4 regions of the Staphylococcus sp. 510 genome follow, and region 3 is predicted to be linked to each of the others. Evidence: predicted binding sites of a transcription regulator. Region 3 holds the regulator's gene; each other region holds the start of a gene.
The links. Region 3 encodes Rex, which represses fermentation and respiration genes when NADH is low (regulators of the CRP and FNR family bind a similar motif). Its sites were predicted from a motif close to TTGTGAAATATTTCACAA; they were not measured.
Positions count from the first base shown of each region.

Region 1: the regulator Rex is predicted to act here: its motif matches at 2,725-2,742, upstream of AC2D8K_RS07825 (nitrate/nitrite transporter).
Region 2: the regulator Rex is predicted to act here: its motif matches at 2,047-2,064, upstream of arcA (arginine deiminase).
Region 4: the regulator Rex is predicted to act here: its motif matches at 1,651-1,668, upstream of AC2D8K_RS03850 (cytochrome ubiquinol oxidase subunit I).

Region 1 is NZ_JBXVVK010000008.1:91,375-99,213, reverse strand. Features, by position in the region: gene AC2D8K_RS07840 (nitroreductase family protein) at 1-147, opposite strand, end outside; gene AC2D8K_RS07835 (MarR family winged helix-turn-helix transcriptional regulator) at 312-758, shown strand; gene AC2D8K_RS07830 (Hsp20/alpha crystallin family protein) at 997-1,413, shown strand; gene AC2D8K_RS07825 (nitrate/nitrite transporter) at 1,467-2,618, opposite strand; gene nreC (nitrate respiration regulation response regulator NreC) at 2,935-3,606, opposite strand; gene nreB (nitrate respiration regulation sensor histidine kinase NreB) at 3,629-4,660, opposite strand; gene nreA (nitrate respiration regulation accessory nitrate sensor NreA) at 4,670-5,122, opposite strand; gene narI (respiratory nitrate reductase subunit gamma) at 5,144-5,821, opposite strand; gene narJ (nitrate reductase molybdenum cofactor assembly chaperone) at 5,814-6,389, opposite strand; gene narH (nitrate reductase subunit beta) at 6,382-7,839, opposite strand, start outside.
Region 2 is NZ_JBXVVK010000002.1:35,244-43,082, reverse strand. Features, by position in the region: partial or broken gene AC2D8K_RS02115 (SulP family inorganic anion transporter) at 1-823, opposite strand, end outside; gene AC2D8K_RS02110 (arginine repressor) at 1,210-1,686, opposite strand; gene arcA (arginine deiminase) at 2,123-3,358, shown strand; partial or broken gene argF (ornithine carbamoyltransferase) at 3,413-4,420, shown strand; partial or broken gene arcD (arginine-ornithine antiporter) at 4,531-5,965, shown strand; gene arcC (carbamate kinase) at 5,982-6,923, shown strand; gene AC2D8K_RS02085 (Crp/Fnr family transcriptional regulator) at 6,943-7,656, shown strand.
Region 3 is NZ_JBXVVK010000006.1:16,343-24,181, forward strand. Features, by position in the region: gene AC2D8K_RS05665 (ABC-F family ATP-binding cassette domain-containing protein) at 1-1,753, opposite strand, end outside; gene AC2D8K_RS05670 (redox-sensing transcriptional repressor Rex) at 2,008-2,652, shown strand; gene AC2D8K_RS05675 (hypothetical protein) at 2,680-2,985, shown strand; gene AC2D8K_RS05680 (YeeE/YedE family protein) at 3,158-4,246, shown strand; gene AC2D8K_RS05685 (sulfurtransferase TusA family protein) at 4,259-4,483, shown strand; gene AC2D8K_RS05690 (LacI family DNA-binding transcriptional regulator) at 4,623-5,573, shown strand; gene AC2D8K_RS05695 (sucrose-6-phosphate hydrolase) at 5,875-7,359, shown strand; gene AC2D8K_RS05700 (carbohydrate kinase family protein) at 7,356-7,839, shown strand, end outside.
Region 4 is NZ_JBXVVK010000003.1:173,798-181,636, reverse strand. Features, by position in the region: gene AC2D8K_RS03855 (cytochrome d ubiquinol oxidase subunit II) at 1-275, opposite strand, end outside; gene AC2D8K_RS03850 (cytochrome ubiquinol oxidase subunit I) at 272-1,627, opposite strand; gene AC2D8K_RS03845 (glutaredoxin family protein) at 1,831-2,061, shown strand; gene ptsP (phosphoenolpyruvate--protein phosphotransferase) at 2,144-3,862, opposite strand; gene AC2D8K_RS03835 (phosphocarrier protein HPr) at 3,864-4,130, opposite strand; gene AC2D8K_RS03830 (DUF697 domain-containing protein) at 4,285-4,827, opposite strand; gene AC2D8K_RS03825 (class I SAM-dependent rRNA methyltransferase) at 4,887-6,059, opposite strand; gene auxA (lipoteichoic acid stability factor AuxA) at 6,314-7,615, opposite strand; gene graF (glycopeptide resistance-associated protein GraF) at 7,769-7,839, shown strand, end outside.

The sequences.
Region 1 (7,839 bases), on a different contig from region 3:
TGGTTGCATATTTACGGATGATGGTGCTTTCGTTGCTTTTTGAATCATTTCATCCATTTCTTCGTGACTAATTATATATTCGGTATCAAATACTTTTACAGATTTTCTTCCTTTTAATACATCATCAAATTTTGAGATTCTTTCCATAAAGTTCTCCTCTTTCTAAATAAGTCGTTTGATATTACAAAACAATTAAGTTTTATTATAATTTTGTAATTTTTAAATGAAAAGCAATTTGCCTATATCACTTAGAACGGCACTTGACAAGTCATACACTTCATAATATTGTTAGCTTAACAAGGAGTGATTTAATGTATGTAGAAAATAGTTATTTAAGCAAACAATTATGCTTTTTATTCTATGTTTCATCTAAAGAAATTATCAAAAAGTATTCTAGTTATTTAAAGGAATACGAACTCACGTACACTGGTTATATAGTGCTAATGGCGATTGAAGAAGATGAGAAACTTAACATCAAAACTTTAGGTGATAGAGTTTTCTTAGATTCAGGCACTTTAACACCATTACTAAAAAAATTAGAAAAGAAAAATTACGTCGTTCGAACTCGTGAAGAAAAAGATGAAAGAAACCTTCAAATTTCACTGACTGATCATGGTAAAAGTATTAAAAAACCATTATCTGAAGTGTCACTAAAAGTATTTGGCGAATTTGATATCGACGTTAACGAAGCGAAAGAATTAATCAACCATCTTCAAATGTTTGTTTCTAAAAACTTTGATAAATCCACAGAAAAGTAATACTTCTATAGAGAAAAAGACAAAAGTAAACTTTCCCTCAACATTCATATCTTTCTTTTATACATGTAAATCCAAGTTATGTGAACAAATGTTTCATATTGTAAGCTTTTGTCTGTATTCTCTAGAACTAATAATCACTCCATAAATCCTTTTTACTTTACCTCACCCTAAACAGTACATATAATGAATCTACAATTAAATATGATTCAAATTTAGTTAATTAAAAGGAGCGAATCGTATGCCTAGTAATGACTTCTTTAACAATGCATTTTTAAAAAATGACCCTACTGATATGTTTAGAGATTTAGGTAAGCAAGTGTTTAATCAGTTTTCCTCACAAGCATTTCCCGCCAACCTATATAATGAAAGTGATCATTATTTAATAGAAGCTGAACTTGCAGGCGTAAAAAAGGAAAATATATCATTAACTTTTGATCATCATACATTAACGATTAAAGCTAATAAGTTTCTAGAACCTCATCATGGACAAGCGCAATTGAATGAACGTTCTAACGGAGAACTTGTCCGTCGATTTGAATTTGAGGATGTAGATAAAGATTTAATCAAAGCAACATTTGAGGATGGCGTCTTAAATATACGCTTACCTAAACAACAACACGATTCTGAAGACGCAACAACTATATCTATATTATAAATCAAAAAATAACACCCTCGTCACGGTATAACCAAGATGAGGGTGTTATATATTTATGCTTCTTTTTTATTTAAATGAACCATTGTGATTAATGCGATGAGTCCGAAAATAGCTAAAAAGATAAATGCTAAATGACTTGAACCTGTTACCCCTGTAACATAAGTGATTACTAATGGTGGGAAAAAGCCGCCTAGTCCCCCCATCATTGATACAATACCATTCGCTGATCCAGCTTCTTTCGCGAAATATGATGGTACTAATTTAAAAATAAGACCATTACCAATACCTGCACACACACTTATCATTAAACATCCTATGGTAAATAATGCGATGTGATTAGAGAAACCTAAAATCAATGCACCTGTAATCATAATGATAAAATCTACCATTAGAACCTTAACTGCATTTAGTTTATCACCTAATATGCCTCCGACTGGTCTCAGGAAGGTCGCTAAAGCAATAAATATACCTGAACGAATGCCTGCATCAACTTTATCTATACCAAAATGTTGCACCAGATAGTTTGGCAAAAATAGTCCAAAAGCTACAAACGCACCAAATGTAATAAAGTACCAAAGACTTGTATAGTATAGTTTATAATTTTTAAATAAGATTTTCATTTGAGATATTAGCGGTACTTTTACTTTAGGCTCATGGTTATCTCCAAATATAAACATTAATACTGCAAATATAGCAATAATAATTAAATAACTTCTAACTGTTGTTTGCCAACCAATAATCCCTGCAATTGGCGGTGCTAAAAATGATGAAATCGCTGTCCCAATGTTTCCCATACCATAAATACCATTCGCTAATCCTACTTTATCTTTTGGGAAATATTTTGGAATTGATGTAACACCTACTGAGAATATAGCACCACCCACACCAAGAAAGAATCCAGATAACATCATCATTTTTGGTGATTGTGCTTGCCCTAAAAAGTAAATGGGAAATAAAAGCACTATAAAACTACAGAAAAATACCCATTTGGCTCCAATAATATTAGTTAAATATCCAAAAGGAACACGTAATATTGATCCCAAAATGACTGGTATTGCTAAAATAATGGATAGTTGTCCAGCTGAAATTTTAATGTCTTGAGAAATAAATGGCATTAATGGAGAAATAATGCTCCATGCCATAAAACCAACTACTAAGCTAAGTGTTTGTAATGTGAGCTGAAATCCACCTTTTGTCTTGTCCATATTTTCACCCTCGTCGAATTCATTTATTTATTAGTACTATGCGGGTTTGACCTTCAATAACTCTATTAATGAACATAGAACTAATCTTAATTTGATTTTATCGACTTTGTGAAAAGTTGAACATTAGGATAATCCCTTATTCGACTATGTAATTCCCCTATTAAAAAGGATCACAGTAGCTTTCGCTACTGCGTAAGAAGTACTAACCATTGAAAATGGAAGTACTTCTTTAAATGCATAAGAGCCCCTAATCGCTAAAGCGATTTTTCTCTTCGGTTCGCCTTAGCTTGCGCTAATGCATAAGAGCCCCTAATCGCTAATGCGATAAGGGGCTCTGAAATTCTAGGAGTTTCTTTTTCATGGCGTATTCTACGAGTTCTGGTTTTGATTTTAATTCTAGTTTGTTCATAATGTGTGTTTTATGTGCTTCTACTGTTTTAACTGATACAAATAGTTTTTCTGCTATTTCTTTATTGCCATAGCCTTTTGCTATTAATGGCAATATCTCTAATTCTCGTTTGGATAACACTTTGAATGGATCTGATGTATCTGTATATTCCTGATTACTACTATTCACAAATTCATTCACTAATGAGGTGGTCAATTTCATATCAACATATGTCTCACCATTATAAACTGTTCTAATAGCAAGCAATAGTTGTTCATCAGGTGCGTTTTTCAAAATATAACCTTTCGCACCGTTCCTCAATACATGAAATAAATACTCTTCATCATCATACATTGTTAAGATTAAAATCTTTGTTTCAGGAAAACTTTCATGAATTTTACTCGTTGCGATAAGCCCTGATTCACCTGGTGGCATACTTAAATCCATTAATAGTACATCAGGTTTAAAATCCAAAACTTTTTGATAGGCCTCTACACCATCAGCAGCGGTAGCAACTACTTCCATATCCTCTTGATAGTTCAATATCATAGAGAAACCGGTTCTAACAACTGCATGATCATCGGCAATAACTATTTTCAACATTATTCCCCCAAAAATTAATTTACAGTGGTACTTCTAAAGTAATAATCGTTCCTTTACCTATATGCGTCTCAATATTTAAATTCCCTCCAACAAGTTCGGATCGCTCTTTCATTCCATATAACCCTAGTCCAGATCCTCTCGGTTTGGAAGACGGATCAAATCCTTGTCCTCTATCAATAATTTCAGCGATTAACGTCAGTTCATTTTGTTGAATAGTGACTTCTACTTCACTAACACCAGCATATTTTAAAGCATTATAAACAGCCTCTTGCACAACTCGATACACGACGGTTTCCACCTCGCTATCAAAGCGATGATTAACGATATTAGAAACATAATTAATTTGCATACCATAATTTTCTTCGAATTGTTTAAAATAAGATTTAAATGCTGCCTCTAATCCTAAATCATCTAAAGATGCAGGACGCAATTCAACTGATAGATGTCTGACATCGTCAACGAGTTGTGACATTAAACCTTCAATATTTTTAACATCATTCAATATTTTCTCTTTATCTTGTTGATATTTTAACAAACGTAATTGAACATCAATATTCAACATTTCTTGAATAACACTATCATGTAGTTCTCTAGATATACGCTTACGTTCATTTTCTTGCGCGAATATTGTTTTTCTCATCATTCGGCGTTGATTCATTTTTTCTTGTCGTTCAATTTGAGGTGCAACATCTTGCAATGTAAATGCATTAATACCTTTAACCGGATCTATGGTTTGATAAGAAGCTGTAAATGGTGCGATTTTTCTGTTTTTTGTTTTCATAAATACTTGGAATTGTGAATGATGAGGTTGTGCTACATCTAAAAAGCAATCTCTACATGACTGTACGTCATACTCATTCGTGTAACCTTCGCATCGTCTACAAATCGCATTCGTCATTGCACTATAATTTTCTTCTTCCGAAATAACTTCTTTAGCTGCTTCATTCATTGCTATAATCTTTCCGCTATTATTCACAAAAACAATCTTTTCATTTGTGCTTTCAAAGTAACGTCTTAGCAACACTTCAAGTTGTTCATTATTAACCGTCAAGTTAATCACCTAAATTTCTTCATTAAATATGCCTAATTGTTTATAAATATCTATATCATACACATTAATTGGTAATGGCTTATGATTTCTTTGGCCAAACAACATAACCCCATACACCTGTTGTTGATACCAAAGTGGAATAGCTATGACCGCCGTTAAATTTTCACTTAATAATATAGGAAACTTCACCTTTTCATCAGGTGTTAAGGCCATATCTACATTAGCAATGATCATTCTCTTTCCCGTTTTCATCACATTACCAGCTAGACCTCGACCTTTACGTAATATAATCAATTTATATCTATCATTATTGTTACCTGATACATATTGCCATTTTATAGGTGAATAGGTGCTCGCTGATTCATAAAAAGCTAACGCCGCAAAATCAAAACCTTGTTCTAATCTAATTCTATCAATATTTTCTTGAAAACTTTGGCTTTCGAACATTGAATCTGGCATCATACTATTTCCACCTTTGAATTACTATAGTTTATTTTTTCGATAAATAATGTACCTTCTACTTGTATACGATAATGGTACACTCCATACATGAACTAAACGCGTAAATGGCCAACATGCAAAAATGGTAAACCCTAATACCATATGTAATTTAAATTGCAATGGTACATTGGCCATCAAATCTGCGTGCGGTTTAAACATAAAGAGTTGTCTAAACCATACTGAAATGGTTTCACGATAATTAAAGTCGATATGCATGATATTCGTAACTATTGTAGAGTAACATCCCATGAAGATAATAATTAATAAAAGAATATTTACAAAAATATCCGAAAATGAACTTAAACGCCTTACATTTTTAATTGTAATTCTTTTAGCAGTAAGTAACAACATACCTATTAACGTCATTATACCAAAAATACTACCAATATAGACTGCTCCAAAATGGTACATATGCTCATCAATCCCTAATGAGTCCATCCAATATTTCGGTATAACAAGACCAACTACATGTCCAAAGAAAACTGGAATTACGCCTAAATGAAATAGCAAGCTTCCCCATTTCAGTCTCTTTTTCTCAATTAATTCGCTAGACTTTGCAGTCCAAGAAAACTGGTCATACTTATATCTTGCAATGTGTCCTATGATAAATATAGCTAAACATAAGTATGGATAAATGACCCATAAAAATTGATTAATCATGTTGAGCCACCCCTTCTGGTACTTCTAAACATAATTTCAAAGTCTTTCTTAATGCTTGTATTACGTACCCATATGGATGATTTTGTTTTCCAAGTTCATTTGCCATTACAAATGTTCCATCTTCAATAATCATGATGACTAATTGAATATTTTCTTCTGCCCTTTCATCGCCACGCCATTCTATTGTCTGTAAAAATTGTAGCATCAATGGTAGATAATCTGACAATTCATTATCTACCATTTTTAATCCAAACATTTCGTACAAAACTTTGAGTTTTGCTAACATTTGGCCTCTCTCTTTTTGAGTGTCGAATTGATTATAGGTCATATATAATGGTGCTTTTTTGCTAAAATCAAAGGTATCTGTATATATTTGTTGAATTTCAGATAACGTATATTGCATCATCTGTTCTCTAAATGCTATTAGGTCTTCATACCCCGGATGACTAGGATCGATGACTTCGTTAAATATATTTTCATTAAATGTCTTTTTCTCAGGGAAGCATAATTGCATTGCGATATATCCTAAACTGTCTTGATATCGATATAAATTGTCAAAGTTAATCACGGAAAATCCCTCCATAAAACCGCTCGTTATAAATGTCTTGACCTGATTTGTCCGTAGCAACAGCGACGCCGCATCCTTCACAATTAACGCCGAAGTTTTCACCACCATAACCTTGCGAACCTTGAGCGTGATAAGTATCTAAATAAGTTTCTTTATGTGTCGTCGGTATCACAAATCGTTCTTCATATTTGGCTAAACCTAATAATCGATACATATCTTTCGTTTGACGTTCAGTAAGTCCTAGTTGCGTTAAACGTTCAACATCGAAATCTTTTTGAGTCACTTGTGCTCTCATATAACTTCTCATCATAGCCATTTTCTGTAGTGCTTGTTTGACCGGTTTTGTAGCACCGGCTGTAAACATGTTCGCCAAATATTCTATCGGTAAGCGCATTTCTTCTATGGCAGGGAAAATCATATCCGGATCTTGTTCTGAATTTTTACCTTCAAAATAACTCATAATTGGGCTTAATGGTGGGCAATACCACACCATTGGCATAGTTCTATACTCTGGATGCAATGGGAATGCTAATTTATATTCAATTGCTAATTTATAAATCGGTGACTGTTGTGCCGCTTCAATCCATTCATGATTGACACCATCTTTTTCAGCTTGCGCAATGACTTCTTCATCAAATGGATCTAAAAATAATTCCAATTGTTTTTCATATAAATCTTGTTCATTTTCAGTCGACGCCATTTCTTCCACTCTGTCAGCATCATATAATAATACGCCTAAATATCTCATTCGACCTGTACAGGTTTCTGAGCAGACTGTAGGCATGCCTGCTTCAATTCTAGGGAAGCAAAATGTACATTTTTCGGCCTTATTCGTTTTCCAGTTAAAATAAACTTTTTTATAAGGGCATCCAGTCATACAATAACGCCATCCACGACATGCATCTTGGTCGATCAAAACAATACCATCTTCATCTCTTTTATACATAGCTCCTGATGGACAAGATGCAACACAACTTGGATTAAGACAATGTTCACACAATCTTGGTAGGTACATCATAAAGGTTTCATCAAATTGAAACTTGATATCTTCTTCTATCTTTTGAATATTTGGATCTTTAGGTCCAGTCACATGACCACCAGCTAAATCATCTTCCCAGTTAGGTCCCCATTCAATATCCATCTTTTCTCCAGAAATAACAGAGTAAGCTCTTGCTACTGGTGAGTGTTGACCTGCCTTAGCTGTTGTTAAATGCTCATAGTTATAATTCCATGGCTCATAATAATCTTGAATTAATGGCATATCAGGATTATAGAAGATTTTTCCAAGGGCTATTTTAGACCACTTGCTACCAGATTTAAGTTGTAATCTGCCTTTTCGATTCAATACCCAACCGCCTTTATAGTGCTCTTGATCCTCCCAACGTTTGGGATATCCTGTACCAGGCTTTGTTTCAACATTATTAAACCACATATATTCTGCCCCAGGTCG
Region 2 (7,839 bases), on a different contig from region 3:
GCACAACCACCCATACCACCGAAGAATCCTGTAATGATATTTGCGATACCTTGTCCACGAGATTCTTATTTTTACTACTATAAGTATTTGTAAATTCATCTACAATTTTAGCAGTGAGTAAGCTTTCTACTAACCCTACAATCGCCATTGAAACTGAAAATGGTAAGATGATTTGTAATGTCTCCAGTGTGTAAGGTACTTGTGGAATAATGAAATGAGGCAATGCCTGTTTAATCGTACCTAAATCACCAACAGTATGCACATTGGCACCTGTAAACATATATAATGCTGTTAATAAAATAATCGCAATTAATGGTGCAGGAATTGCTTTAAAGAATCTAGGTACAATATATACGATTAATAAAGTAATAATGACATAAATGTAAGTCGCAATGGATATATTAAAAATATGCTCAATTTGAGATAGAAAGATCATAATACCTAATGCATTAACGAAACCAATCATTACGGATTGTGGAATGAACTTCATCAGTCTTCCTACTTTTAAAATACCTAAGACAAGTTGAATCAATCCCATTAAAATCGTCGCTGCAAATAAATATTCCACGCCATGTTCCTTCACGAGTGGTGTCACAACAAGTGCAACAGCACCTGTAGCACCTGAAATCATTGCCGGTCGTCCACCAACAATCGCTGTCACTGTCGCTATGATAAACGCCGCATATAAACCAATCATCGGGTCCACCCCCGCTATGATTGAAAAGGCAATCGCTTCTGGAATTAAAGCAAGTGCCACTACAATACCTGCTAGTATATTTTTCATTGGTTGATTAAACCACTGAACTTTCCAACTATCTACCATGACATCCGCTCCTTTTCATACTATTTAAATTCAATATTGATAAAGCGCTCATTACGTCCCTATCGTATTTAAAATATGCATATACTTGCACTTTGCATACATATGCCATCACCACTTTTTTAGCAATAAAATAGAGCGAGTAAGAAACCATTGTGTCATTCAACTTGGTTTCATCACTCGCCCATGAAGGTGGCTATCTTATCATCTCATTAGAATTGTTATTTATTGACTATCCTACGTGCCACTCACTATATGACATATATCAATTGAATCGCGTTTTATTTGTCGAATTGAAACCTTACGCATTATAACATCAAGCACGCTTCAATGGCAAAATTCATTTTGATACTTGTCATCGACTTTTAATATACATCACGTCACATGAATCATGACTTTAGTTCTTCTTGATACGTCTGTCCAAATAATTGATAATGTACAAATTCAGTAACATCGGCTGAACTAACTAATATCAATATCGTATCATTACCACCAACTGTTCCTAATACCTCATTTAAATTAAGCTGGTCGATATAAAAGTTCACACTTTGCGCAAATCCTGGCGATGTTTTGACAATAAGGTAGTGATCTTTAATTGTGACCTTTTCGATCTCATCATTGTAAAAAGCTATGAGTTTCGTTTTCGCTTCGTTTTGAGCATTATCATTAAACTTTCGGTAACATCGATCATTATTGGCGGTAGGCATTTTATATATTTTAAGTTCATTTAAATCTCTACTAATCGTTGCCACACTATATTTGATACCAAAATGTTTATCAAGATAGTCGACAATTTCGGCTTTTGAACGTATGTCATTATCTTTCACAATTGTCGATATTAAATCCAATCGTTTACTTTTTCTCATATTTATTTACTCCTTTATCTGCATATTTCACAAAATACAGACAAACTTCATCACAAATACCATATCAAATTTCCTTCATACAATATGTGAAGTATTTCTCATTTATAACAATTTTTATAAAAAGTTTTATATTGATGTATAAAAATCTTCTTAAAATATAGATAGATTTAACATTTATAGTTAATTAATCATGCATGACTATCCATACATTCAATCGAATAAAAAATCATATTATATTAATTATTTATTATCGTATTAACTTAATATACATGTAGTTATAGGTTTTATGCGTTTATATGGCATAATCTATCATCAAATTGCATTGAATAAATATTTTATATGAGATATTCGACATTATCATTGTGAAAAGATTCTCAATCTCTATGTTGAAAGCGCTTTATACTCTAGATGTATTAAATCAAAGGAGGAAATAACAATGGAAAAAGGACCTATCCACGTAAACAGTGAAATCGGCAAATTAAAAACGGTATTACTTAAACGACCAGGTAAAGAATTAGAAAATTTAGTACCTGATCATCTAAGTGGATTGCTATTTGACGATATTCCTTATTTGAAAGTTGCTCAAGAAGAGCATGACCATTTCGCGCAAGTACTTAGAGATGAAGGTGTCGAAGTTGTTTATTTAGAACACCTAGCTGCAGAAGCCATTGCAGATGCCTCAGTTCGCGAACAATTTATCGACGACATTTTAAAAGAATCACAAAAGACTGTCCTCGGTCATGAAAAAGAAATTAAAGAACTGTTCGCGACATTAAATGACCAAGAACTTGTAGAAAAAATTATGGCTGGTGTACGTAAAGAAGAAATTCAATTAGAAACGAATCACCTCGTAGAATATATTGATGACCGCTATCCATTCTATCTCGATCCAATGCCAAACCTTTACTTCACTAGAGACCCACAAGCATCTGTAGGTAGAGGAATGACTATCAACCGTATGTATTGGCGTGCCCGTCGTCGTGAATCTATCTTCATGACATATATTTTGAAATATCATCCAAGATTCAAAAACGACGATGTCCCAGTTTGGTTAGATCGAAATTCACCATTCAATATTGAGGGTGGCGATGAATTAATTCTATCTAAAGATGTACTTGCAGTTGGTATTTCTGAACGTACCTCTGCACAAGCTATCGAACGCTTAGCAAGACAAATTTTATTCGATGATCAATCTACATTTACTAAAGTACTTGCCATCGAAATTCCAAACAGCCGTACATTTATGCATTTAGATACAGTATTTACCATGATTGACTACGACAAATTTACAATGCATGCTGCGATTTTCAAAGAAGAAGATAACATGAACATCTTCACCATTGAAAAAGATGAACAAGGTCAAGACATTAAAATTACGCACTCAAACAAATTAAAAGAAACATTAGAAGATGCGCTTAATATCGACAATATTGAATTTATCCCAACAGGTAATGGTGACGTTATCGATGGTTCCCGTGAACAATGGAATGACGGTTCTAACACATTGACTATCCGTCCAGGGGTTGTCGTAACTTACGACCGAAACTATGTATCTAACCAATTATTACGTGATAAAGGCATTAAAGTTATTGAAATTACAGGTAGTGAATTAGTCCGTGGTCGTGGGGGCCCAAGATGTATGAGCCAACCATTATATAGAGAAGATATTTAATTCAGTACACACATGTACTTTACTAATACATTTTAAAGAAATGAGGAATGAATCATGTCAGAAATTCAACAACCACTTAACTGAAAAGGTAGACATTTATTAAAAGAAGATGACTTTACGAAAAAAGAATTTAGCGATTTAATCGATTTCGCTATTACTTTAAAAGATTATAAACAAAAAGGGATTCCACATCGTTATTTAGATCATAAAAATATCGCCCTATTATTTGAAAAGAATTCTACACGTACACGTGCAGCCTTTACTGTTGCCTCTATTGATTTAGGTGCACATCCTGAATTCTTAGGAAAAAATGATATCCAATTAAGTAAAAAAGAATCTGTTGAAGACACAGCTAAAGTATTAGGAAGAATGTTTGATGGTATCGAATTCCGCGGTTTCTCACAAGAGATGGTGGAAGACTTAGCTAAATATTCAGGTGTACCTGTATGGAATGGTTTAACGGACGCATGGCATCCAACACAAATGTTAGCTGACTACATGACAGTTAAAGAAAACTTTGGTCATTTAGATGGCATCAAACTTACTTATGTGGGTGACGGACGTAACAATGTGGCTAACTCACTACTTGTGGCTGGACCAATGCTTGGTGTAGACGTAACAATTTGTTCTCCTAAAGCACTCTTCCCATCTCAAGACTATGTTGATATTGCAGAAAGACGTGCCAAACAAGACGGTGGTTCAATCACAATTACAGATAATATTGACGAAGGTGTTAAAGATGCCGATGTTATCTACACTGACGTGTGGGTATCTATGGGTGAAGAAAGTGAATTTGAATCACGTATTAAATTATTAAAAGACTATCAAGTTAATAGAGCTATGTTCGATAAAACTGGTAAAGATAGCACGATTTTCTTACATTGTTTACCAGCCTTCCATGATACGAATACAACATATGGTCAACAAATCAAAGATGACTATGGTTTATCTGAAATGGAAGTCACTGACGAGATATTTAGAAGCAAACATTCTAAAGTATTCGATCAAGCAGAAAACCGTATGCATACGATTAAAGCTGTGATGGCAGCTACGCTAGGATAGTTTGCAATTAAAAAGAAGACGCAGGTTTGGTTACGATACCCTCATATCACTGAACTCCTATATATGAATCACAACTGAACCTGCTTATTTATTCAAAGGAGACATGACATATGAGTGAATCAGATGGAAATAAATTAAGTAAAACCTCCTTGATTGGCCTCGTCATTGGTTCAATGATTGGTGGCGGTGCATTTAACATTATTTCTGATATGGGTAATCAAGCTGGTGGTTTAGCCATCATTATTGGTTGGATTATCACAGCAATTGGTATGATTTCCCTAGCCTTTGTCTTTCAGAATTTAACGAATGAAAGACAAGACTTAGATGGTGGTATCTATAGTTATGCACAAGCCGGGTTCGGTGATTTTATTGGATTTTCAAGTGCTTGGGGTTGTTGGTTTGCAGCCTTCTTAGGCAACGTGGCCTATGCCACATTATTAATGTCAGCAGTCGGTAACTTCTTCCCAATATTCAAAGGGGGAAATACCTTACCAAGTATTATCGTTGCTTCTATCCTTTTATGGGGCGTACACTACCTCATCTTAAAAGGTGTAGAAACAGCTGCATTTATTAATAGTATCGTTACTGTTGCTAAACTCATCCCTATCTTACTTGTCATCGTATGTATGATTGCTGCGTTTAACTTTGAGACCTTTAAAGCTGGATTATACGGTATGACAAGTGGCGATACTGGCATATTCAGTTGGGGTGATACATTAGGCCAAGTGAAAAGTACAATGCTTGTAACGGTCTGGGTATTTACAGGTATTGAAGGTGCGGTTGTCTTTTCAAGCCGTGCTAAAAGTAAAAAAGACGTCGGTACTGCAACTGTGATCGGTCTTATCTCTGTATTAGTCATCCATCTATTTCTTAATGACTGTTCTCGCACAAGGTGTCATTCAACAGAATCATATTTCAGAACTATCTAACCCATCTATGGCTGCAGTCTTAGAACATATTGTAGGACATTGGGGTTCAGTACTAGTCAACATTGGTTTAATTATTTCAGTATTAGGTGCTTGGTTAGGATGGACACTACTCGCAGGTGAATTACCCTTCGTCGTTGCGAAAGATGGCCTATTCCCTAAATGGTTTGCAAAAGAAAATAAAAATAAAGCACCTGTCAATTCATTATTAATTACGAATATATTAGTACAAATCTTTTTAATCAGTATGTTATTCACAGAGAGTGCTTATCAATTCGCCTTTTCACTCGCATCCAGTGCGATCCTTATCCCATATATGTTTAGTGCTTTCTATCAAGTTAAATACACTTACTTAACGAGAGAACGTGCTACAACGAAACAATGGGTTATTGGTATTATCTCTTCTGTTTACGCGATTTGGCTCGTTTATGCAGCGGGTATAGATTACTTACTATTAACTATGTTGCTCTATATTCCAGGCTTATTCGTTTACCAAACCGTCCAAAAAAATAACCGGAAACCTTTAAGCAAGGTTGACTATATCTTCTTTGTATTAATCACAATTCTAGCAATCATCGGCATTTTCAGATTAATCACTGGTGCCGTAAATGTATTCTAATTAAGGAGTGAACGATATGGATAACAAAATCGTCATCGCGTTAGGCGGTAATGCCATACAAACTGATGATGGCTCAGCCGACGCACAAAGAAAAGCAATACGTTCGACAATGCAAGCACTCAAACCTTTATTTGATACTGATGCAGACATTGTTATCTCTCATGGTAACGGTCCACAAATTGGTACGATGTTAATCCAACAAGCTAAAGCAGATAGTCCACAAACCCCTGCCATGCCGCTTGATGTTTGTGGTTCCATGACCCAAGGTATGATAGGATTTTGGATAGAGACGGAAGTCAACAGAGTACTTGCTGAAATTAAGAGTCCAAGACGTGCAGGTACAGTAATTACTCGTGTTGAGGTCGACGAACATGACCCCCGCATGTCTAACCCTACTAAACCGATTGGACCATTTTACACTAAAGAAGAAGCTGAGCAATTACAGCAAGCCAATCTAGAATCAACTTATAAGGAAGATGCTGGACGTGGTTACCGTAAAGTGGTACCTTCACCTTTGCCAGTGTCTATTTTAGAGCATCAACTCATTAGTACATTAGTAGAGAATCAAAATATCATCATTGCATGTGGTGGCGGCGGCATACCAGTTATTAAGCGCAACGACACATATGAAGGTGTCGAAGCTGTAATAGATAAAGACTTTGCCAGTGAACGCTTAGCACAACTCATCGACGCTAATACTTTAATGATATTAACGAACGTAGAGCATGTATATATCAACTATAACGAGCCTAATCAAGAGGCATTAACAAACGTTGACGTTGCAACGTTAAAACAATATGCCAAAGATGGTAAATTTGCCGAGGGTTCTATGCTTCCTAAAATCGAAGCTGCCATTGATTTTGTTGAAAGTGGTGAAGACCGACGCGCGATTATCACTAATTTAGATAATGCATATGAAGCATTCAAAGGACATGTTGGCACACAAATCGAGCATTAATCACTAAGGTGGTGACTTTATGACAAACAACCAATCACGAGGCATTGCAATCGATAATTCAATAATCACAAATCATAGTGATCAGTGTCTTGAACGACTTGCCCAATTGATTCACATCCCTTCTGTTGCTTTACAACCTTACAAAAATGAATGTATCGTTAGACAATATAACAAAGGACAAGTCATTTACTATTTTTCTGACGAATTAACACATATTTACTATTTGATCGATGGTTATATATTAAGAGAACAATTTAGTATGAATGGTGATGTATACCGCATCTTAAACAAGGATGATAAATTATTCCCCATGCATAATCTCTTCCAAGAGAAGACAACGAATGAAATGTGTACAGCCATTACAGACTGTATCATGATTGCCGTTCCCATTGATTTTATTGAATATCTATGTAGAAACAATGACAAAGTGTTTATTAGAATTTACCAATTGTTATGTAACAATCAGAAACAACAAATTGAATATCATATGGCACTCAGTTCTAAAAGTGCAAAAGAACGCGTGATTAAAATATTAATTTATTTATGTCACATGATTGGTTATGATAACGATGCATTTTATGAAATCAAATCATTTTTAACGATTCAAATGATTAGTGATCTTGCAAGTATTTCACGTGAAACAACTGGCCATATTATTCAAGAATTGAAAGAGCAAAATATTTTGCTTAAGCACCATAAAAACTGGATTATCAGTAAACAAATTTTAGCGTAATCATTTTATCCCATAAACTCATATTCACCCCATCCCATGGTTAATCAGCATATGAAGACCTCCTTTTATTAACGTGACATGGTGATTAACCGACTAAAGCTCGACAAAGATCAATGTAGCGATCGCTGTCGAGCTTTTTTGATACGCTTAATCAATAGCAAAAACCCCTTTACTACGGCGGAT
Region 3 (7,839 bases):
GCTCGATTTCACGTTCTATTTTGCGTTGTTCGCGACGACGCTGCTTTTGGTTTTCATATGATGACGCTGTAGTCTGTTTAGTATTTGAGTGATTTGCAGACTCAATTTCACTCTCTGCTTTAGCTTTTAAGGCTGCAGCTTCTTCTGTTTTTTCAATATAATATTGATAATCACCAAGATACATTTTTCCACCATCATGATCTAGGTCAAATACTTTATTGGCTAATTGATTGATGAAGTATCTATCATGGGATACAAAGATAATAGTACCTGCAAAATGTTCTAAAGCTTGTTCTAACATTTCTTTCGAATCTATATCGAGGTGATTGGTAGGTTCATCTAAAATAAGTACATTATCACGTTGCAACATTAACAAGGCTAATTGTAATCTTGCCTTTTCGCCACCAGATAAATCATTGATAATTTTTTTGACGTCGTCTTGTACGAATAAAAAACGGCCTAATACTGCTCGAATATCTTTTTCGTTCATATTTGGATACTGGTCCCAAACATAATCTAAAATGGTTTTATTTGATTTGAATTCAGCTTGTTTTTGGTCATAGTAACCTATTTGTAAATTAGCACCAAATGTGACTTCGCCACCGAGTGGACGTTGTCTTTGAGCAATGGTTTTAATTAAAGTGGTTTTACCGACACCATTTGGCCCAATAATAGCGATGTGATCACCTTTGGATACTTCCAAATTAATAGGTTTAGTAATAGGTGTATCATCATAACCAATTTCTAATTGTTTGATATGCATGACGTCATTTCCGGTATTTCTATCAAATCCAAATTGAATGTTAGCACTTCTTGCATCAATCATTGGTTTATCAATACGCTGAATTTTTTCTAATGTTTTACGACGGCTCTTTGCCATTCCACTTGTAGAAGCTCTTGTGATATTTTTTTCTACAAATGTTTCTAACCGTTTAATTTCTTCTTGTTGTTTTTCATATTCTTGCATACGTTTTTCATAATATTTATCTCGCTGTTGAATAAATTGTTCATAATTACCAATATATCGTTTAACACTACCTAAAGCGACGTCATAAACTTGTGTAACGATTTTGTCTAAGAAATATCTATCATGACTTATAATGACAATTGCCCCTTTAAAGTAACGCAAATAATCTTCTAACCATTTTGTAGTTTCTAAATCGAGATGGTTGGTAGGTTCATCAAGTAATAATAGATTTGGTTCATTTAACAACATTTGTGCAAGTGATAATCGTGTTTTTTGACCACCACTAAAGTCATTAATAGGCTTATTAAAGTCATCTTCATTAAAATTCAATCCATGAAGAACTGTTTTAATTTTACTGTCATATTGATAACCTTCTAATTGCTCAAATTGATTTGATAAAGATTCATATTTTTCCATATGTGATTGATAAGTAGGTGTATCATACTCATTTGCATGGGCAGCTAACCAATCTGTTTCACGTTTGATTAATAGTTCCATATTTTTAATATGTTCAAATGGTTTTGACATTTCCTCGAACACAGTGGCGTTAGAGTCCAACGTCATTTGTTGTGTTAAATAGCCCATCTTAAGATTTTTAATCTTTGAAATGTGACCACTATCATAATCTTCAACGCCAGCAATGATTTTCATAAGTGTTGATTTACCGGCACCATTTCGTCCAACAACGCCTATTCGTTCACCAGTTTTCACTTCAAAATCAACGTTAGTAAAGATATCTTCACCATCGAACGATTTAGAGATGTCATTAAGTTGTAAAAGTATCATCCGACTTCACCTTTCTAAATATGCGATATCATTATAAACTATACATATAGTTTGATATGTTTAAATTTTTTGTTTATCATATTAATATTTATTTTACAGTATTAAGCTGTGTCTTGAAACTAGGATATTTATTTTTAAATTTTATTAATGTATAATTAGCAAGTATTCATTGTGAACAATTATTTGGATTTTTATTGTTGCAAACATATATACATAAAATTAAAACCGTTTAGCGTCGAAGGGAGACAAATAAAATGGCAAGTAACGTTAAAATTCCTCGAGCAACTTTAAAACGTTTACCGTTATATTATAGATTTGTGAGTAATCTAAAATCTAAAGGTATTGACCGTGTTAATTCTAAAGCTATTAGCGAAGCATTACAAATAGATTCAGCTACGATTCGTAGAGATTTTTCATATTTTGGCGAATTAGGTAAAAAAGGATATGGCTATAATATAGATAGTTTAATTGAATTTTTCAAAGCTGAAATTAGTGGTAGCAATGATATTAAAATTGCAATTGTTGGTGTGGGTAACTTAGGTCGAGCATTATTAACATATAACTTCTCAATTCACGATGAAATGACCATTACAGAAGCATTTGATGTAAATCAAGATGTCATCGGCGAACGAGTAGGCCGTGTTGTTGTAAAAGATAGCAAGACTTTAAAACATACGTTATCAAATCAAGATATTGATGTAGTCATTCTTACAACACCTGAACAGGTTGCCCAAAGTGTTACAGATGAGCTGGTTGAATCTGGTATTAAAGGTATTATGAATTTTACACCAGCGAGAGTGAGTACGCCAACTGATGTACAAGTACATCATATTGATTTAGGTATTGAATTACAGTCCTTACTTTTCTTTATGAGAAATTATGATGAATCAATGAAATAGCATATTGATCATTTGGAGGGACTTTTTATGAATGATAAAGTATTGATTCAAATAGGGTGTATGTATAAAGCACATTTACCTACATTAATATACATTCCAGGACAATTGGTATTGAACGGTCATACATTAGTGTTCAAGTCCTATTATACAAATCATAATCCTCTAAATTTAGAAATTGATGTTAAAAAAATTATTCGTTACCAAATACGTAAGGGGTTACTGGGACATAAATTATTGATTTACTATAACCAAACTTGGTATAAATTTAGTCATTTTAAAGCAAATGAATTGCAAGCATTAGTTCATTATATCGATGAAATACAAGCACATTAAAAAAGTGATGAGCAAGAGTACATCTTATCGAGATGTACTCTTTTTTTATTTTAAATAAAGCATTTCATTGATAAATGTGTAGAATTAAGAAACATATTATGATAGTGAACTTGAAATATAACACTTTATCCTGTAAAATAACTTAGTATTTATATCGGAAAAGGGTGATAACGTGGTTTGGATGATTATAAGCGGTTTGATCGTCGGCGTACTATTAGGATTTGTAATGCAACGAACACGCTTTTGCTTAGCAGGCGGTTTTAGAGATATGTATGTTCAAAAAAGTAATAAAATGTTCTATGCATTGCTTGTTGCTATTACAGTTCAAAGTATTGGTTTATTAATATTAACAAGTTTAGGTATAGTAAATGTTCCAGCACACACATTTCCAATTGTTGGTACAATCATTGGTTCTTTTGTCTTTGGCATAGGTATTGTATTAGCAGGTGGTTGTGCTACTGGAACATATTATAGAGCAGGAGAAGGTTTAATAGGTAGTTGGGTTGCACTCATTTTATATGCATTAACAAGTGCAATTACTAAGACAGGTGTTTTGTCACCAGTCCTAAAAGTAATTAATCAACCTACAAATGTCAATGCAAGTATGGCAGATACATTGCATATTCCCAATTGGATTTTAGTAATACTAATAACGTTAATTACTTTAATATTAGTGACAAAAACACTTAAAAAGCCTAAAGTAGCAGTCCCTAAATTAAAACAGAAGTATTCAGGCGTAAGACATTATTTATTTGAAAGAAGATATCATCCGTTTGTAGCGGCTATTGCAGTTGGTTTAATCGCTTTATTAGCTTGGCCAATGAGTAGTTCTACTGGTAGAGATTATGGATTAGGAATTACGACACCTTCAGCAAATATTGTTAATTTCTTAATTACTGGAAATACACAACTCATTGATTGGGGCGCATTTTTAGTTATAGGTATATTCCTAGGTTCTTACATTGCTGCTAAAGGATCAAAAGAATTTAAATGGCGTTTACCAGATAAGAAAACAATTAGAAATAGTGCAATTGGTGGCATTTTAATGGGCTTTGGAGCCTCTGTTGCAGGTGGTTGTTCAATCGGTAATGGCTTAGTTGAAACGGCGACAATGAGTTGGCAAGGCTGGATTGGTCTAGGTTCAATGATTCTAGGTGTATGGTTTATGAGTTACTTTATTTTTATTAAGCCAATGAAACAACTACAACAATCGACTAAAAAACAACAAACAACAGTTAAACAACAAACACAAACGACTTAAGGAGGAGTTATTATGGTATATGAATTAGGCACAGTTGGGATGGTTTGTCCTTTCCCTTTAATAGAAGCTCAAAAGAAAATGACTGAATTAGATTCTGGTGATGAATTAAAAATTGATTTTGATTGTACACAGGCGACTGAGGCAATCCCTAATTGGGCGGCAGAAAATGGTTACCCTGTTACTAATTATGAACAACTTGGTGATGCGTCTTGGACAATTACTGTACAAAAGGCGTAAAATAATGATAAATATAGATAGAGCATCCATCATGGGTGCTCTTTTTCTATTTATTCAACTAGAAATTAGTATTTTAAGCGATTACATTTATGATAGAATAGATATAAGTTTTCCAAAATATGATGGGTGAGTAACTTTTATGAAAAATATATCGGATATCGCAAAATTAGCAGGAGTATCAAAGAGTACGGTTTCTAGGTATTTAAATAATGGATCTGTCAGTCCAAAGACACGTTTGAAACTAAGTAGGATCATTAATGAACATGACTACCAACCGAATCAATTCGCGCAAAGTTTAAGAGCAACTCAAACACGTATTATAGGTGCTATCATTCCAAGGATGAACTCTTATGCTGTTGATGAAACAGTGAAGGGTATCGTAAATCAATGTCAACAACATAACTATCAACTGTTACTTAACTATACTGGATTACATATGGAAGCAGAAATTGAAGCCATTGAAACGTTATCTCGTAGTAAAGTAGATGCAATTATTTTAATGGCAACTGATATTACTGATAAACATTTGGAAGTGATTGATAAAGCTAATGTACCTGTCATTATTGTTGGACAAGCATATCCTGGTTTACATAGCATCACGCATGATGATTATCAAGCAGGATTAAAAGTGGGTGAGTGGGTAGGTCAAAGACAACCGCGACGTGTTGTATTTTTTAGTGTTACTGAGAAAGATATTGCGGTAGGTGTACATAGGAAAAGTGGTTTAATCGATGGCTTATCAAAATATCAAATTAAACCAGATATATTTGAAACCTCATTTAAATATGAAGAAGCATTAAAAGATATTAAGCAAACGTTAACAAAGATTAATGATGCTGACGTCATTATTGGTGCGACTGATGCCATTGCGTTGGCAATTCATAAATATCGTTTTAATTCAGATCAATTATTAAAACCAACAATAATTCATGGATTTGGTGGAGATCCTATGACACAAATTGTTTCTCCAATTATTCGAACAATACAGTTTAATTATTATGAAGCGGGACAACGTGCGATGCTTGAAGTTAGACAATTGATTAAGGGAGAATCTATTGAAGAATCCATCGTGATACCAGTGAAATTATAAAGAATATATTCAATTTATATGGAACCGATACCAGTATAAATGATAAAATATAAACATCATACTTACTAGGTCAAGTGACCCATGTCTATAGAATTTAGAAAACAAATTCTATAGACAATGCAAGTTGGGGAGAACAAGTATAAAGACATACATTTACATGAACGTGTTTGATATAGCATAAAGTTTCGATCTTAGGTGCAAACATCATGCTTAAACATAAGTATATGTATCAAGGGTTCTTTATTATTTATAAACTTAACCCCATTTACTTAAACGATTATTATAAAATAGGGGGATATGAATGACTGAATGGACTAAAGAAGAACGTTATCAACGAATAGAAGAGGTTGATAGCGATAAATTATTAAATTTAAAACAACAAGTACAATTATCTCCGTATAGACAAACTTTCCATATTCAACCAGAAACGGGTTTATTAAATGATCCCAATGGTTTAATTTATTTTAATGGAAAGTATTATGTCTCACATCAATGGTTCCCATTAGGCGCAGTACATGGTTTGAAATATTGGTTTAATTATACGAGTGACGACTTGGTTCACTTCGAACCTCAAGGAGTCATACTAAGTCCAGATACTAAATTTGATAGTCATGGTGTTTATAGTGGAAGTGCTTTTGAATTTCAAGGTCATTTATATTATATGTACACTGGAAATCACCGTGATCATAATTGGCAAAGACATTCATCACAAATGATAGCTAGAATGAAAGCTGACGGTTCAGTAGAGAAGTTTCCTAAACCTGTTATTAGCCAACAACCTGAAGGCTATACAAGTCATTTTAGAGATCCAAAAGTATTTCAAATTGAGGACCAATATTATGCGATTTTGGGTGCCCAAACTATGGATGAATTTGGTAGATTATTATTATATAGTTCGAAAGATATTGTGAATTGGCATTTCCAAGGAGAAATTAAAACATCATTAAACCAATTTGGTTATATGTGGGAGTGTCCTGACTATTTTGAACTGGATGGCCATGATATCATTATGTTCTGTCCACAAGGCATTGATAGTGAGGAAGATAAATATCGTAATATTTATCAATCTGGCTATATCATGGGTGATTTAAATCTAGATACTTTAGAGTTTGATCATCAATCATTTTTAGAATTAGACAGAGGTTTTGATTTTTATGCTCCACAAACATTTCTCGATAAAAATGGTCAACGTATCTTAATTGGTTGGATGGGATTACCAGAAACAACATATCCTACAGATGAAGAAGGTTGGGCACATTGTTTAACTATTCCAAGAGTATTAACTGTTGAAAATGGTAAGTTGAAACAAAGACCTATTCAAAGTCTAGAAAAATTAAGATATAACAAAGAAACTGCTTTAGGTTACGCTAATAAATTTACAACGAAGTTACATCCTTATGAGGGTAAACAGTATGAATTAATCATTGATATTTTAGAAAATGATGCTTCTGAAGTTTATTTTGAGTTAAGAACATCAAGATATCAATCGACAATGATTTCTTATAATAAGCGTGACAATAAAGTGACGCTTGATCGAACTGATAGTGGTTTGTTACCAGGTAATGTGGAAGGTACTACACGTAGTACAAAATTGGATTCAACACTAACTCAGTTACGCATATTTGTAGATACATCAAGTATAGAAATTTTCTGTAATGATGGTGAACGTGTATTAACTTCAAGAATATTCCCTGCGGAAGAAGCAACCGGTATTAAAACTTCTACTGAATCAGGACAAGTTTATTTACAATTTACGAAATATAATTTGAAAGGTGATCTTTCATGAGACGTTTATTCGCAATTGGTGAAGCGCTAATCGATTTTATGCCAACAGTAACTGATACTGCACTTAAAGACGTGGAACAATTTTCACGTCAAGTAGGTGGTGCACCTTGTAACGTTGCTTGTACAGTACAAAAGTTAGGTGCACAAGCTGAAATGATTACGCAACTTGGCAATGATGCATTTGGAGATATTATCGTTGAAACACTACAAAATATTGGTGTTGGTACTGGTTATATTAAAAGAACAAATGAGGCGAATACAGCACTTGCTTTTGTAAGTTTAAAGGCAGATGGGCAAAGAGATTTTTCATTTTATCGAAAACCATCTGCAGATATGTTATATGAAGCTCAAAATATTGAAGATATAGACATGGGTAAGGGTGATATTTTACATTTTTGCTCTGTTGATTTAGTAGATAGCCCAATGAAACAAGCACATTTAGCAATGGTTGAGAAATTTGAACAGCAACAAGGAACTATTG
Region 4 (7,839 bases), on a different contig from region 3:
CCAATTGAACCTGGTACAAGTAAAACCGTTCCTAAATATTTAACGGAATCAGGGAAGAATCCAATAAATCCAACAAAGAAAAAGACAAAGAAGACATTCGTAACTTCCCATACTGGACTAAGATATCTTTCAATAAGATGATTGATTTTCTTTTCTTCATCAGTAAGTTTAGAATGTAATGCGAAGAATCCAGCACCAAAATCAATTGAGGCTACGATGATATAACAAAATAAAAATATCCATAAGACTGTAATACCTATATATGAATATATCATTTGTTATCACCTCTTTCTTTGAGCACTTGATTGACATCATTGATTGCAGGTTTGTTTCTAAACATTCTGAGTAACACATATGCAGATGTAACGATGAGTACAAGATATAATAAACCAAATAAAATCGTCACTAATGTAATACCACCAGCTTGAGTCGCTGCTTGAGATACTCTTAAGTATCCTCTTACAATCCATGGTTGGCGTCCCATTTCCGTTAAGAACCAACCAAATTCAATTGCTAACATAGACGCTGGACCAGTAAGTAATATGCTATATAAAACTACCTTATGTGTAGTTAAGTGTCGTAACTTCTTAATTAATAAAATCAACATAAAAATTCCTGAAATCACAAAACAGAATACGCCCATTGAAACCATTAAGTCAAAGAAATAATGAACAATTAATGGTGGCAATTCATTTTTAGGAAAATCGTTAAGTCCTTTTACTGTCGTCTTCAAACTATTATCAGCTAAGAAACTTAACATTCCTGGGATTTCTATTGCGCCTGATACTTCATTCGTCTTTTCGTTTAAAACACCAAAAAATACTAAATTAGCTTGAGATTGTGTGTCAAAATGCCATTCATATGCAGCCAATTTTTCTGGTTGTACTTTATGTAAAAACTTAGCTGACATATCTCCCGCTAACATCGATAACAATGTTGAAATAAACCCAACAATCATCGTCATTTTTAATGCTTTTAAATGATATCTTTTATCTTCTGGATGCGTCTGTTTTAGCAATTTAAATGCAGCAATTGCCGCAAGAATAAACGCCATTGTCATGCCAGCTGTTGCAACAACATGGAAGGACCTTACGATAAATGATGAGTTAAACATTGCTTCTAATGGTTGAACATTAACCATACGTCCGTTTTTCATTTCAAAACCAGCTGGTGTATTCATAAACGAGTTAACTGACGTTATGAAAAATGCTGAGAATGATCCACCTATAATTACAGGTAAGCCTATAACAAAATGAATCCATTTATTTTTAAATCTTTCCCAAGTATAAAGATAAATACTAAGAAAAATAGCTTCAAAAAAGAATGCGAATGTTTCCATAAATAGAGGTAATGCAATTACATGACCGCCCATTTTCATAAATGTTGGCCAAACAAGCGATAATTGCAAACCAATAATTGTTCCCGTCACTACACCGACAGCAACTGTAATGGTATATCCTTTCGACCATCGTTTCGCTAATGCAATATAATGTGCATCGTTGTTTCGTATACCAAGAAATTCAGCGATAACAAACATTAATGGCATACCTACACCAATCGTTGCAAATATGATATGAACGGCTAAGGTCATACCTGTAAGTAATCGACTCATTTCAACTGAATCCATATATAATCACCTTGTATTTATATTTTTTAGTAATTTCACAATGCTTAAAATTATAAATCCTTATCATGATGAACTAAATGTTTTTGCTTGAATTTTTGACATAAATTTTTTATAGAGACACATAATGTTCACACCATTGATATTTTATAAAATTAAATATAAGATAGAATAATATAAATTAACATATAGAAAGGAAGACCAAAGTGTCACATATTACGATATATACACAAGATGATTGTCCACCTTGTACGTTTGTAAAAAATCATCTTCAAGCAAATCATGTAGATTATACAGAAAAAAATATAAAGAATAATCAATATCGAGTAGAAATGATGGATTATGATGCATTTGCGACGCCATTTATCTTATTGAACGATGAACCTATGTATCAAGTTGATATGGATAAAATTAATCAAGCTTTTGACATTCAATAAGTACTTAGCAATTAAAAGATACTAATGATATAAAAGAACCAACTAAAGCAATTTAAATTGCTCAAGTTGGTTCTTTTAATTATTATTTTGAAATGTTATTAACTAATTCCATAACTTCCTCTTGTGTTGCACAATGAATAGCACGGTTCGCTAATTCTGACATTTCATTTTTACTTAAACCATTAATTTGTCTTCTAGCTTTAAGAATAGATGTTGGACTCATTGAGAATTCATCTAGACCTAAACCTAATAATAATGGTACTGCAGTAGCATCTCCTGCCATTTCACCACACATACCAGTCCATTTACATTCTTTGTGAGAAGCTTCAATGACTTGTTTTACTAAGCGTAAAATTGAAGGATTGTATGGTTGATATAGATAAGATACGCGTTCTGACATACGGTCAGCTGCTAATGTATATTGGATTAAGTCATTTGTACCAATACTAAAGAAATCTACTTCTTTAGCAAAGACATCAGCTAATGCTGCAGTAGCTGGAATTTCAACCATGATACCTAACTCAATATCTTCCGAAACGTCATAACCTTCGTTTTGAAGATTCTCTTTTTCTTCTAATAACATTGCTTTAGCATCACGGAATTCCTTGATAGTAGCTACCATTGGGAACATGATATTTAATTTACCGTAAACAGAAGCACGTAATAACGCACGTAATTGTGGTCTGAAAATATCAGGTTGCGCTAAGCAAAGGCGAATCGCTCTATAACCTAAGAATGGATTCATTTCTTCTGGTAAATCTAAGTATGGTAATTCTTTGTCGCCACCGATATCCAATGTACGAACAACAACACGTTTACCATCCATAGTCTCTAATACTTTTTTGTATGCTTCGAATTGTTCTTCTTCAGTAGGCAATTGATCTCTACCCATGTATAAGAACTCAGTACGATATAAGCCAATACCTTGCGCACCATTTTCAATTACACCAGGTAAATCATTTGGTGTACCAATATTAGCTGCTAACTCTGCGTGAACACCATCAACAGTTACTGTATCAGCATCACGTAATTTTTGTAATTCTTGTTTATCTTCAAAGAAACGTTCACGTTTATTTTGATAAGCGATAACTTCATCTTCTGTAGGATCGATAATAACATCACCAGTTAAACCATCAACGATAATCATATCGCCTTGTTTAACTTCTTTAGTGATTGATTTAGTACCAACTACAGCTGCGATTTCTAATGAACGACTCATAATCGCAGAGTGACTTGTTCTACCACCAATATTCGTTACAAACCCTTGAACGAATTCTTTATTTAACTGTGCAGTATCAGAAGGTGTTAAGTCATTACCAATAATAACAACACTTTCATCAATCATACTTGGGTTTGGTAATTCAACACCAAGAATATGTGCTAACACACGTTTAGATACATCTCTAATGTCTGCTGCACGTTCTTTCATGTATTCATTATCCATTGATTCAAATATAGTAATGAATTGAGTTGTAACCTCATTTAATGCTGTAGCAGCATTAACATGGTCGTTTTTAATTTTATCTTGAATTGGTTGAATTAATTCTGGATCATCTAAAACAAGTAAATGCGCATCAAAAATGGCAGCTTTATCAGCGCCTAATTGAACTTCTGCATTATTTCTTATTTTAGTTAATTCAATTTTAGATGCTTCGATAGCGTTATTGAATTTGCTAGTTTCACCTTCAACATCAGTGATTGTCTCACTGCTGTCGAAAGATAAATCTGGCTCAACTATTAAGTAAGCTTTAGCGATTGCTACACCATCAGATGCAGCAATACCATTAATTAATTTAGACATATTACTTAGTTAAACCTTCTTTTGATAAGACATCACTGATAGATTCGATTGCATCTGCCTCATCGCTACCGTCAGCATAAATTGTAATTTCAGCATCTTTACCTACACCTAAACTCATAACACCCATGATTGATTTTAAGTTTACTTTTTTACCGTTATATTCTAATTGAATATCTGAATCAAATTTTGAAGCTGTTTGTACCAACATTGTAGCTGGGCGAGCGTGGATTCCTGTTTCGTCGATAATTACATATGATTTTTGTTCCATAATTTATTTCTCCTTCTATAAGTTAGAATCTTCAATATACTTACAATCTAACATAAATTTTTATACCTTAACTTTACCAAAACCAATAGTTAAATTCAATTTGTTTAAAACCGGTTTCAGTATATTTCTACAATTTTTTAACAAATTATATCCCTTAAAGTAACTCTTTGATGACTTTTTCACATTTTTCAATATGATCTTGACCTAATTTTTTCATAAAGTAATAACTAATTGATGCTGAAACTGCTTGTCCTACAAATGGGAACCATTTAGTTTGTTTAGCTGCAGTTCGTTTCGCTACATCTTTAATCACTACTTTCATAAGTGCATTGGTTAATTTTTTACCAATAAATTGACTACCTTGAATGGCTGCTGCAGACATGATTCGTTCTCTAACATCATCACTCAATGAATTGACTTGTTTATGATCTAGTCCATAAATTTTATTGACATCACTAATGATATCTCTCATTAATTTTATATCAACACCAAAGTCCAATCCAGGAATTGGTACTACACTCATTCCTGATGATAATAAAGATTTCTTTTTAACGAGATTTTCTGCTTGTGCACGTCTTTGTTGTAACTCATTTTGAGTCACAGGTAAATTACTTTTTTCTTTGATTTCTTCAATATTTAATACTTTATTACCAACTGTATTTGTAACTCTATTCGTCATTTTATTTCTAATGCTCATCTAATTCACACTCCCATGAATCTTATTTCAATAAGACTCTATACCCAGAATACAACTATTTAATGCTCAATATTAACAAAAATTGCTTTCAAATATTTTGAAGGTTTGTAATGTGGATGTGTTTTAAAATCTTTAGGTAATCCCATCACTTCTTTGATTTCATAATCAACTTCAGCTTCTTCTAGTGTTGTTTTAATAACATTTTTAAACGCTTTTAAAGAAAAGACACTCGAATTGGTACATAATAATAATGTCCCTTTTGGTGCTAATACTTCTAAGGCGCCATTAATTAATTTGTCGTAATCTTTTTGTACTGAAAATGTTTTCTTTTTATTTCGTGCAAAGCTTGGTGGATCAATGACAATTGTGTCATATTGATGCCCGTGTCGATTTGCATAATTATAAAAATCAAATGTATCCATGACATAAATATATTGTGATTTAGGATCAATGGCATTAAGCCCAAAATTCTCTTCGGTTAGTCCTCTTGAACGATTAGCTAAATCTACACTTGTCGTTGTTTTAGCCTTAGTTGCTGATACGACAGAAAAAGCGCCTGTATAGCTGAACACATTTAAAAGATGACGCCCCACTGAAAATTGATCACGTAATTTCTTTCTTACTTCTTTTTGGTCTAAGAAGATACCTGTCATTAAGCCGTCATCTAAATCCACATTATAAAACGTAAAGTTCTCTTCAATTACAATTGGAAATGTTTGTTGTTCTCCCTCAACAAAACCACCTGTGTATTCAGTATCTTTAAAACGCATTTTTTCGTATATAGACTGATATTCAAAAACAATTTTGATAGCTTCTAAAATATGATACCTAAATTTATAAATACCTTTCGAATACCATTGAATTAATAAATGGCCATCATAGTTGTCGATAGTTAAGCCGCCAACACCATCACCTTCAGCATTGAACAATCTAAAAGCATTCGTACCATCTATGTGATAGTAATATTCTCGTTCTGCTAAAGCTTTTTCAAATAATCGTTTAAAAAACGATGTGTTAATATCTTCGGATGGATCATAACTTAACACCCAACCTAAACCTTTATGCTGTCTACCTACATAAGCCGTTGCTATATATTGTTCTTTTCCATCGACTAATTTGAATAAATCACCTTCTTTTAGATGATCTTGGGCATAAATATCTTCTTCATCAATTAATGGATATTGATTTTGATATTTTGATTCTTTACCTCTATTTAAAGTTGCAATCTTCATTTATTACACTAACCTCTCTTTTATACATTTAATTTCTTCAACCGTCATATTGCTATGCTGATTCGTAAATGCATTTTACATTATATATAATTACTAATTGAATGATTCATTTATTATTTTAACAAAGAATGCTAGGATGTCCTATTTTCTAACAAAAAAGAGTGGGCTTACAATTCGATCGATTAAAGAAGGAATTGTAACCCACCCCATAACACGTGTGATTTGTTTAAATTAATTTGTTAAATGTTTTTTAATTACTCTTTTGGTTTATCTCTTAACTGTAATGAATAAGCAACAATCATTGCTAGTAACATAAGCAATAAAGTTGGCGTAATAAATACAGATAATAATAATCCGTGAACCATAATATTAATGAATTCAGTTAATAATTTAAAGAATAAGATACTTCCCATAAATAATTGTAAGAAGTAAAATTTACCTCTTAAGAAATAAGTAAGTGTTGTAGCAATATAAACTATGATAATAAATAAAAGTAACAATAATGTTACCCATTCTATCACATATTGCGTTTGTGATAATTCCCATTCTCCAGATAAGAACAATGCGTTTCTGTTGTTAAATTCTAAAAATGTAAAGAAGAAAATAACTACACCACAGAAAATTTCAACATACATTGGTTTTATCCATTTTGGCTTTCTCATCCAATGTGGAATATCATCTTCTTGGATATCAACAATATTTTTTACTTTTTCTTTAAATTTATCCCTTTTAACTCTAATTTTTTCTAAATCAACACTTCTTCTTGTTTTACGTGCATATTCTGTTGTCTTATCTTGTAGTTGTTTTAAGTGAACTTTAGTTTGATTCGAGACATTACCTTTACTTGTTCTTGATAATTCAGGTTCTTCTTCACCTAATTCTTGTTTCGTAAGCGGTAGCGCACGTCTTAAGAACAAGAAGTTCCAAATTGACATTTGTCCTAATAACCACATAATAATAAAGAATATATTAACACTTAAGATGTCAATAGATTCAATTTCATTAGCATCTATACGACCATGTAATGCAATTTGCGTAATAAGGTAACTGATACCATATGATACGATAATCCACATATAATGACTCTTTCGATTATCACTATTCAATTCATCTTTATATACAATATAACCGATATGTATGATGAACGGAATAATAAATACGATACCAAAGAACCCATATACTTGCATCATAAGAACTAGAGTAATTAAGAAATACATTATCCCTATGACTAAGAAGAAAATTGAAATATCATAATCATACTTAATTGTTCTAAATAACGTATGACCTAGTAACATTACTAAGATACCAAATAATATAATAATTATGGCACTTACAATTGGGAAACCCCCGATAAATCTACTCATCACTTTAATTATTTCAGCGAAAAATGCGTTCAGGAATTCCCATATATTATACACATGTGTATTTACCTTCTTATCTCCATTTAATTGTTTAATAAGCGGTAAGTTAATTAATATAATGAGTCCTGTGAAAAGTGAAACGATACCGATGATATAACTAAATATAATCTCGGTGTGTTTCTTAAGAAAAGACATACTATTCACCTCAAAAGTTATTATATATGAAGAACTTATTCTTGTCTTTAATAAATCATTAAATACGTCTATAGACCTAGAAAAGTTTATTATTAGCATAACTGGGTAAAAGGTGTATGTAAACAATAAAACACAATTAGGGGTGGATTTATTATGAGTAACGAAGAATTTGCAAAAAAATCAGCTGAAAAAGCCAAAGAAGCAGAAGAGAAATTAAAAGAACA